2 regions of the Kribbella sp. NPDC048915 genome follow, and region 2 is predicted to be linked to the other one. Evidence: predicted binding sites of a transcription regulator. Region 2 holds the regulator's gene; the other holds the start of a gene.
The links. The regulator HrcA, encoded in region 2, represses chaperone genes, less so after heat shock. The targets are predictions, from matches to a motif close to TTGGCACTCGNNNNNNNCGAGTGCCAA.
Positions count from the first base shown of each region.

Region 1: the regulator HrcA is predicted to act here: its motif matches at 2,354-2,380, upstream of groES (co-chaperone GroES).

Region 1 is NZ_JBEZFT010000097.1:17,429-22,648, forward strand. Features, by position in the region: gene AB0B82_RS31455 (hypothetical protein) at 300-1,103, opposite strand; gene AB0B82_RS31460 (class I SAM-dependent methyltransferase) at 1,129-2,304, opposite strand; gene groES (co-chaperone GroES) at 2,510-2,806, shown strand; gene groL (chaperonin GroEL) at 3,008-4,627, shown strand; gene AB0B82_RS31475 (GNAT family N-acetyltransferase) at 4,803-5,220, shown strand, end outside.
Region 2 is NZ_JBEZFT010000057.1:13,772-18,991, forward strand. Features, by position in the region: gene AB0B82_RS24785 (EF-Tu/IF-2/RF-3 family GTPase) at 1-354, opposite strand, end outside; gene AB0B82_RS24790 (ThuA domain-containing protein) at 485-1,135, shown strand; gene AB0B82_RS24795 (Gfo/Idh/MocA family oxidoreductase) at 1,132-2,223, shown strand; gene hrcA (heat-inducible transcriptional repressor HrcA) at 2,283-3,305, shown strand; gene dnaJ (molecular chaperone DnaJ) at 3,330-4,472, shown strand; gene AB0B82_RS24810 (16S rRNA (uracil(1498)-N(3))-methyltransferase) at 5,168-5,220, shown strand, end outside.

The sequences.
Region 1 (5,220 bases), on a different contig from region 2:
GGCAGCAGGCGCAGCACCTCGCCCACCGGCAGGTCCCCGGAGACCCGCACGCGAGTTCGATCATATGTTCGAATGTGGCGGGAGTGCAAGTCCCTGTGGTTGATGCACGGTCTGGTCTGGATTCGTTGGTCGTAGGCGGTGATGGAGCCGAGGATGCTCGGGCGTGTGGCGCGTGTCAGGTCGACAGGACGTCTCCCGTGCCATGGGCCACAGCCGAGCGTGAATCAGACACCGAACACACCCGCCCCGCACCACACGACCTGTCGAGAGTGCACACCTTTGGGCCGTGCATCAATCATCTAGGCGGTGACCCGGTCGAGGAAGGTGAACAGGGTCTGTTTCGTGGTGGCGGCGTCGGTGCCTTCGAGGAGCTCGATGCCGTGGGCGGCCGAGCCGGGGACAACGACCAGTTTCTTGTCCTTCGCGGGGACCGCGGCGAAGTCCTTACGCACCTCGGCGACCGGCACGCTGTCGCTCTCGCCGGCCAGGTACAGCGCCGGCACCCGGAGCTTCGCGGCCAGCGGAGTGGTCGGCAGGCGGTGTTCAACGTCGTACCAGGATGCGCAGCTCAGCACCGCGACACCTGAGACCGCGGGCGTGATCGTCGAGCCGCCGATCATCGAGACGCAGCCGCCGACCGAACCGCCGACCAGCGCGACCTTGGTGGCGCCGGCGGACCGGACCTGGTCCACGACGGCCTGCAGTTCCTTGATGCGGTTCAATCCGGTGAGCGTGCCGTACTCCCACAGGGCGACGCGGTAGCCGCGGGCGACCAGCTCGGTCGCGACCTCGGCCCAGTCGCACGCAGATCCGCCCCACTCGTAGGACACGACGACGGCGCGCGCGGCGTCACCCAGCAGTACGCCGTTGACCGCGGTGCTGCCCGCGACCGGTGCGGCGAACGGTTGCGCGTCGGGGGCCGGGCATCCGGCCAGCACGCCCTCGGGCGTCGCCGATGAGCTCGGTGCCGATGAGCTCGGTGCCGGTGAGCTGGGGGCCGGTGAGCTTGGGTCCGGCGCGGCGGAATCGGCCGCTGATCCGCAGCCGGCCAGACCGAGCGTGAGGGCGAGGAAGACAACGGCGGATCGACCGACGTCCGGCATGGCCACCTCCTGGGCGAGAGGACAGTTATACCGGTCTCTCGGGGGCGCTGCCGGGGGTGACGCGGCGGCACGCGTAGGCGACTGCGTCGCGATCGATGCGCGTGATGATCAGCGTTGCCGATCCGGACCCCTTCGGGGCGAGCTTCTTGCGCAGCTGGGCCGGGTCGAGGTCGACGCCGCGCTTCTTGATCTCGAGGGTGCCGAGGCCGTGCGCGCGCACCCAGGCGCGGAGCGCTTTCTCCTTGTACGGCAGCTCTTCCAGCACCTCGTACGCCGATGCCAGCGGAGTCGGGACGTACTTCGCTGCGCTGAGATAAGCGATGCGTGAATCCAGCAGCCACCCGTTGACCGCGGCAGCGACCGCAGTGACCAATCCGGCTCGGACGACGGCGCCGTCCGGCTCGTAGATGTACTGCCCGATCGGGCGCACGTCGGCGTCCGGTGCGTCCGACACGGTGGCCCCACTCGGCAGCAGGGTGGCGCGGCGCGGCGTACCGCCGTACAGCTCGCCCGACCACAGCGCGGCCTCCTTGACCTCGCCGGAGTCGCTGATCCACTCCGCCTCGACGCCGTCGGGGATCGCAGCGTGCGGGATGCCGGGCGCCACCTTGACGCACGCCGTCCGCTCGAGGAGCGAGGTGACGAACGACCAGGGCGGCGAGTAGGCGTTGTGGTCGAAGACGCGCCGTCCGTCCGCCCGCCGGGCCGGGTCGGCGAAGACCAGGTCGTACGGCGTGAGGTCGGTGGCCTCCGCATCGCCGACGAGCACCTCGCCCGGCAACTCGAACGCTGCCAGGTTCGCGCGGGCGACGGCAGCGGTCTCGGGATCCCGCTCGATGCCGGTCACCTGCAGCCCCGCACGCGCCATCGTGATCAGGTCGCCGCCGATGCCGCATCCGAGGTCCACGACGGTCCGGATCCGGGTCGCTGCGATGCGTGCGGCGCGGTGCGTGCTCACCGTGGTCCGGGTGGCCTGCTCGAGGCCGTCGGGGGTGAAGTACATCCGCTCCGCGTCCGCGCCGAACTTGGCGACGGCCCGGTGGCGCAGCGCGGCCTGGGTGACCGCAGTCGTGACGAGCGTGGCGTCGTACTGGCGCCGGAGCTTCTGGACGAGCTGGAGCTCCTGGTGGGGGCGGTAGCCGGCGCAGGCGGCCGCGAGGACCTCGGCGCCCGGTCCGTCGAGCAACGCCGTGACTGTCACCCGGCAAGCCTAGAGGTGGCCGCTGCGCGAGCGGTGCGCGGGAATTCGTCTGGCACTCGAGTTGACCGAGTGCTAATCGCGGCCTAGATTCGGTGTTGGCACTCTCTGCCTGAGGGTGCCAGCGGTCCGGCCTCTGACTCCCGCGACGGCAGGGGAGCGCGACCACATGTCACAGACAAGCGAAATCGACCGTGGAGGTCAGCAAGTGTCGGTCACGATCAAGCCGCTCGAGGACCGCGTCCTCGTCGCGCCGCTCGAAGCCGAGCAGACCACGAAGTCCGGTCTGGTGATCCCGGACACCGCCAAGGAGAAGCCGCAGGAGGGCGAGATTCTCGCCGTCGGCCCGGGCCGGATCGACGACAACGGCAACCGGGTCCCGCTCGACGTCGCCGTCGGCGACAAGGTCATCTACTCCAAGTACGGCGGCACCGAGGTCAAGTACGACGGCCAGGACTACCTGATCCTGGGCGCCCGCGACATCCTCGCAGTCGTCAGCAAGTGACGATCGCTCGCTGTTCCTGACTGACACCGCCCTGGTGCCGGACGCCGGCGCCGGGGCGGAGTCGGTACCGGCCCGGACGGCCACGACCGGATCGCCGGCACAGTGCGGACACAGTGTGGACACTGCGCAGACACTGCGCGGACACAGCGAGCCCGGAACCTGCTGTCACAGCAGTGAAATCAGAGAGGGACTGGATTTTTCATGCCGAAGATCCTCGAGTTCGACGAGGACGCGCGGCGCGCGCTGGAGCGCGGCGTCGACAAGCTCGCGAACACGGTGAAGGTGACGCTGGGGCCGAAGGGCCGCTACGTCGTCCTGGACAAGAAGTGGGGCGCCCCGACCATCACCAACGACGGTGTCACCGTCGCGCGTGAGGTCGAGTTGGACGACCCGTTCGAGAACCTTGGTGCGCAGCTGACCAAGGAGGTCGCCACCAAGACCAACGACATCGCCGGTGACGGCACCACCACCGCGACGGTGCTGGCGCAGGCGCTGGTGCACGAGGGCCTGCGGGCGGTCGCCGCCGGCGCCAACCCGATGGGCCTCAAGCGCGGTATCGAGGCGGCCGTCGAGGCCGTGTCGGCCAAGCTGGTGGAGACCGCGAAGCCGGTCGACGACAAGGGCGACATGGCCCACGTCGCGACCATCTCCGCGCGCGACGCCGAGATCGGCGCGCTGATCGCGGACGCCTTCGACAAGGTCGGCAAGGACGGTGTGATCACCGTCGAGGAGTCGAACACCTTCGGGACCGAGCTCGAGTTCACCGAGGGCATGCAGTTCGACAAGGGCTACATCTCGCCGTACTTCATCACCGACGCCGAGGCCGGCGAAGCGGTGCTGGAGGACCCGTACATCCTGATCCACCAGGGCAAGATCTCCGCGATCGCGGACCTGCTGCCGCTGCTGGAGAAGGTCGTGCAGTCCGGCAAGAGCCTGCTGATCATCGCCGAGGACGTCGAGGCCGAGGCGCTGTCCACCCTGGTGGTGAACAAGATCCGCGGCAACTTCACCTCGGTGTCGGTCAAGGCGCCGGGCTTCGGTGACCGCCGCAAGGCGATGCTGGAGGACCTGGCCGCGCTGACCGGCGCGCAGGTCGTCGCCCCCGAGGTCGGGCTGAAGCTCGACCAGGTCGGTCTCGAGGTGCTCGGTTCGGCTCGCCGGATCGTCGTCACCAAGGACAACACGACCGTCGTCGAGGGCGCCGGCAAGGCCGAGGACATCGAGGCGCGGGTCGCCCAGATCAAGGCCGAGATCGAGCGCACCGACTCCGACTGGGACCGCGAGAAGCTGCAGGAGCGGCTGGCCAAGCTGGCCGGCGGCGTCTGCGTGATCAAGGTCGGCGCGGCCACCGAGGTCGAGCTGAAGGAGAAGAAGCACCGGATCGAGGACGCCGTCTCCGCGACGCGCGCCGCGATCGAGGAGGGCATCGTGGCCGGCGGCGGTTCCGCGCTGGTGCACGCCTCCACCGTGCTGGACAAGGAGCTCGAGCTCGCCGGCGACGAGGCGACCGGTGTCCGGATCGTCCGCAAGGCGGTCGTCGAGCCGCTGCGCTGGATCGCCGAGAACGGCGGCTACGAGGGGTACGTCGTGACCTCGAAGGTTGCCGAGATGGAGACCGGCAGCGGCTTCAACGCGGCCACCGGTGAGTACGGCGACCTGCTCGCGCAGGGCGTCCTGGACCCGGTCAAGGTGACCCGGTCCGCGCTCGCCAACGCCGGCTCGATCGCCGCGCTGCTGCTGACGACCGAGACCCTGGTCGTCGACAAGCCCGAGGAAGAGGAGCCCGCCGCGGCCGGTCACGGCCACGGTCACGGCCACTGACCTCAGGTGGTTCGGTAGTCCGGCAGTACCGCAGTACCGCAGTACAGCAGTACAGCAGTACAGCAACAGCACACAGCATCACCAGCATCACCAGCATCGACAGCACCGCCCGGCAGCCCAGCTGCCGGGCGGTGCTGTTGCTCGGGGTGCCGATCGGATCTGATGTGATGGCCGGATGCGGATGCGGATGCGGATCCGGGAGCGGGACGACGGCGACCTCGACAGCTGCGTCGGGGTGCTGCGCGCGGTGCACGAGCGGGCGGGGTACCCGATCAACTGGCCGGCGGATCCATGCGGCTGGCTGACACCGCCTGGCCGGCTGGGCTGCTGGGTCGCTGTGAGCGACGGCCAGGTCGTCGGGCACGTGGTCCTGACTGCCACGGCAGAGGGAGTCGAGGTCGAGCGGTTGTTCGTCGACCCGGGAGCGACCCGGCAGGGGATCGGCAGGCGGCTGCTCGACCATTGCGTACGCGCGGCCGCGGAACTCGGGCTGCCGCTCGCGCTCGAGGTCGCCGACAACGGCGGTGCGGCGGTCGAGCTGTACCGGCGGGCCGGCTGGTCCGAAGTCGGCCGGACGCCGATCGACTGGGGCC
Region 2 (5,220 bases):
GTCGCGGTCGACGCCGCGGAGCAGCAGCCCGATGTTCTCGCCGGCCTTGGCGGTCCGCACGGTTTTGCGGAACATTTCGATACCGGTCACCTCGACCTGCAGCAGCGGCTGGCCGGCCCGGGTGATCAGCACCTGCTCACCGACCGACACCGTCCCGGCCTGCACCCGCCCGGTCACCACAGTGCCGCGGCCGGTGATCGAGAACACGTCCTCGACGGTCATCCCGAACGACCCCACCGGCAGCGTGTCCTGCGGCCGCGGCGGCGCCGGGAAGCTGTTCGCCTCGGCGTGCCCGCGGACGAGCATTTCCTGCGGATCCATCGGGTTCGACCGCTTCCAGAACTTCCAGCCCATCTCTCGACCCTAAAGGTTCGATGGTCACCCCTCGGTCAGACAGGCCCGGGCGGTTGGCAACCCCTCGGCTGCGGATCTAGAGTCGCAACAGTTCCGATCGGAATCTCGAAACTTTCGAAGGGTGGCCGGTGTGACGACACGACGTGCTGTGGTGGTCCGGGGCGGCTGGGAAGGGCACTCGCCGGTCGAGGCGACCGACCTGTTCATCCCGTTCCTCAAGGAGAACGGGTACGACGTCACCGTCTCCGACTCGACCGCCGCCTATCTGGACCTGGACGGCGTCGATCTGGTGCTGCAGTGCGTCACGATGAGCACCATCGAGACGGACCACTTCAAGGGCCTCGAGGCCGCGATCCGGCGCGGTACCGGGTTCGCCGGCTGGCACGGCGGGATCGCGGACTCGTTCCGCGACAACGCCGACTACAGCTTCATCACCGGCGGGCAGTTCATCTCGCACCCGCACGGGTTCACCGACTACCGGGTGAACATCCTGCCCGAGCAGGCCGATCACCCGATCGTGCAGGGCATCTCCCACTTCGACGTGCACACCGAGCAGTACTACGTGCACTACGACCCGACCAACACGGTGCTGGCGACGACGCAGTTCGAGTCGCACCCGGATTACCCGTGGATCGAGGGCGCGGTGATGCCGGCCATCTGGACCCGCACCTGGGGCGAAGGCAAGGTCTTCGTCTGCACGGTCGGCCACAAGCTGGACGACCTGGAGACTCCCGAGGTACGCACGATCATCGAGCGGGGGCTGCTGTGGGCGAGCAAATGACACGCGTTGGCATCGTCGGTACGGGCGTCATCTCCGGGACGTACCTCGAGCACCTCGGCAAGCTCCCGGGGGTCGAGGTGGTCGCGGTCGCCGATCTCGATGTGAGCCGCGCTCAGGCGGTCGCCGAGAAGAACCCGGGCGTCCGCGCGGTCGCGCCGGACGAGCTGTACGCCGCCGACGACGTCGAGATCGTGGTCAACCTGACGATCCCCGCCGCGCACGCCCCCGTGCATCAGGCCGCGATGGAGGCCGGCAAGCACGTGTACGGCGAGAAGCCGCTCGCCGTCGACCGCGCCGAGGCCGAGCCGCTGCTCAAGTACGCCGCCGCGAACAACCTCCGCGTCGGCTGCGCGCCGGACACCGTCCTCGGCACCGGCACCCAGACCGCGCGAGCGGTGATCGACCGCGGCGACATCGGCGTACCGCACGCCGCGACCGCGTCGTTCGTCACGCCAGGGCACGAGCTGTGGCACCCGGCGCCGGAGTTCTACTACCAGCCCGGCGGCGGCCCGGTCCTCGACATGGGTCCGTACTACGTGACCAGCCTGGTCACCCTGCTCGGTCCGGTCCGCCGGGTCACCGCGCGCGCCGGCCGGTCCAAGGAGGAGCGCAAGATCCACACCGGTCCGCGGGCCGGTACGACGTTCCCGGTCGAGGTACCGACGCACGTCACCGGCGTCCTGGAGCACGAGTCCGGTGCGCTCACGACCGTACTGATGTCGTTCGACGTGTGGGCGGCGCGGCTGCCGCGGATCGAGGTCCACGGCACCGAGGGCAGCCTGTCGGTCCCGGACCCGAACAACTTCGACGGCACGGTCGAGATCGCGACGTCTGCGCAGCGTGAGTGGACCGAGGTCCCGGTGGCCGGCGGGTACGCTGGAGCGGGCCGCGGCGTAGGTGTCGCGGACATGGCCCGCGCGATCCGGCGCGGTGAACCGCACCGGGCCGACGGGGCACTGGCCTTCCACGTGCTCGACGTACTCGAGTCGCTGCTGGAGGCCGCGGTACAGGACCAGCCGGTGGATGTGACGAGCACCGTGGCGCGTCCGGCGCCGGTTCCGTTGGGAGCGTCGCCCGAGAGCGCCTAGACTGGCACTCTGAAGGACTGAGTGCCAAGGCCGGCCACGAGGCTGAGAGGGTGATGCGCGTGCTCGACGAACGCAAGCTCGACGTTCTCCGCGCCATCGTCGAGGACTACGTCGCCACCCATGAGCCGGTCGGCTCGAAGACGCTGGTCGACCGGCACAATCTCGGCGTGTCACCGGCTACGGTGCGTAACGACATGGCCGCGCTGGAGGAGGAGGGGTACATCACCCAGCCGCACACCAGCGCGGGCCGTATTCCCACCGACGCCGGGTACCGGCTGTTCGTGGACAAGCTGAGCACGGTCAAGACGCTGTCGGTCGCCGAGAAGAAGGCGATCACGTCGTTCCTGGCCGGGGCGGTCGACCTGGAGGACGTCGTCCGCCGTACCGTCCGGCTGCTGGCCCAGATCACCCGCCAGGTGGCCATCGTGCAGTACCCGTCGCTGAACCGGTCGAGCGTGCGGCACATCGAGGTCGTCACGATGAGCCCGCGCCGCCTGCTGCTGGTTCTGATCACCAGCAACGGCCGGGTCGAGCAACGGCTCGTCGAGCACCCGAACGAGATCGACGAGCAGGTCATCGCCGACCTGCGCTCGCGGCTGAACACGGCGGTGTCCGGGCAGCGGCTGACCGAGGCGACCGCGTCGCTGGCCGGCGTCCCGGAGCTGTTCGCGCCGCACGACCGCTCGCTGGTCTCGGCGATCGTCACCACGCTGCTGGAGGCGTTCACCGACGAGGTCGGCGAGCAGCGCATCGCGGTCGGCGGCGCCGCCAACCTGACCCGGTACGGCGACGACTTCGAGCGGAACGTGAAGCCGGTGCTGGAGGCGCTGGAGGAGCATGTCGTCCTGCTGAAACTGCTGGGGGAGGCGACCAACCCGCAGACGCTGACGGTGCGGATCGGCCACGAGAACCCGTTCGAGGAACTGGCCACCACCTCCGTGGTCGCCACCGGCTACGGGTCGAAGTCCGAGGCGCTGGCCACCCTGGGCATCGTCGGCCCGACCCACATGGACTACCCCAGCACGATGGGCGCCGTCCGCGCCGTCGCCCGCTACGTCAGCCAAATTCTGGCTGAATCCTAACGAAGACAACCCCTGGTCTGGAGTATGAGCACCGATTACTACGCCGTCCTGGGCGTCAGCCGTGACGCGTCGCCGGACGAGATCAAGAAGGCGTACCGCAAACTGGCACGCCAGTACCACCCGGACGTGAACGACTCCGAGGACGCCCACCAGAAGTTCCAGGAGATCGGGCGCGCGTTCCAGGTTCTCAGCGACCCGCAGAAGCGGCAGATGCACGACCTCGGCGGCGACCCGTTCGCCACCGCGGGGGCCGGCCCGGGCGGCGCCGGCTTCGGTCAGGCGTTCACGTTCACCGACATCATGGACGCCTTCTTCGGCCAGACCGGCGGCGCGACCCGCGGGCCGCGGCCGCGCACCCGGCGCGGTCAGGACGCGCTGATCCCGCTGCGCATCGACCTGGCCGAGGCGGCCTTCGGGACGACGCGTGAGCTCAAGGTCGACACCGCCGTACTGTGCCCGACCTGTAGCGGCACCGGCGCGGCAGCCGGCTCCGAGCCGGTCACCTGCGAGATCTGCCACGGCCGCGGCGAGGTCACCCACACCCAGCGGTCGTTCCTCGGCGAGGTGCGCACGATGCGCCCCTGCCCGAACTGCCGCGGCTACGGCACCACCATCCCGAACCCGTGCGTCGAGTGCTCCGGCGACGGCCGCGTGCGCTCCCGCCGTACCGTCACCGTGAAGATCCCCGGCGGCGTCGACACCGGCACCCGCGTCCAGCTTTCCGGCCAGGGCGAGGTCGGCCCCGGCGGCGGCCCGGCCGGCGACCTGTACGTCGAGATCGAGGTCGAACCGCACGAGATCTTCACCCGCAACGGCGACGACCTGCACTGCACGGTCACACTGCCGATGACCGCCGCCGCGCTCGGCACCACGATCGACCTGCCGACCCTCGAGGGCGAGCCGGTCCCGCTGGAGATCCGCCCCGGCACCCAGTCCGGCACCGCGATCACCCTCGCCGCCCGCGGCGTCCCCCGCCTCCGCCACGCCGGCCGCGGCGACCTGATCGTCCAGGTCATCGTCGAGACGCCGACCAAACTCGACGAGTCCCAGGTCGACCTCCTCAAACAGTTGGCCGCCCTCCGCGACGAAGAACGCCCCGAAGGCCAAGTCCAAGCCGCCCACAAAGGCGTCTTCGGCCGCCTGAGAGACGCCTTCGGCGCCCACTGACCCGCCCCACCGCCGGCTGCACCCGCTCGCCCTACCGCCGCCGGTCGCACCACCGTGGCCTGACCGGCGGTTGCACCACCGTGCCCCGGCCGAGGCCGGCCCCCGCTCGTGCCGCCCGGCCTCGCGCGCCCCGCCTGTCCGCCGGCCGACGCTCCTGCTCACTCCACCCCAACAGCACGGGATATCCGTTCCTGTTGGGGGTTCTCTGCTGGTGTACGCACGAAGAACCCCCAACGGGAACGGATATCCCGTGCTGTTGGAGCAGCCGGCGCCGCTCAGGCACGCTCAACCGCCCACACAGCCAGTCACGAGAGCCGATGCCCCTTCAAGTGGAGGGTTGCCCATTGAAATTTCCAGGGGGCAACCCTCGAGTTCAGTGGGCAACCCTCGAGTTCAGTGGGCAACCCTCGAGTTCAGTGGGCAACCCTCGAGTTCAGTGGGCAACCCTCGAGTTCAGTGGGCAACCCTCCAGTTCAGTGGGCAACCCTCCAGTTCAGCGGGCAACCCTCCAGTTCAGGGGGAACCTCGCTCTGAGGGCATGCTTCGGTGGGCGTCGAGAGTGGGCGTGAGAGTGTTGGGGCGGCTGGGTGGTGGTGGGTCGGTAGGTGCTCTGCGGCCGAGCGATCGAATGGCCGGGTGGTCGATGGTCGGTTGGTGGGTGATGAGCGGGGTAGCGGTAGGTGGAGGTGTGGCAGGTGGGTGTGGCGGTGTTCTTCCGGGCCGAGCTCGGTGAGGGCGAGTTGGTGCT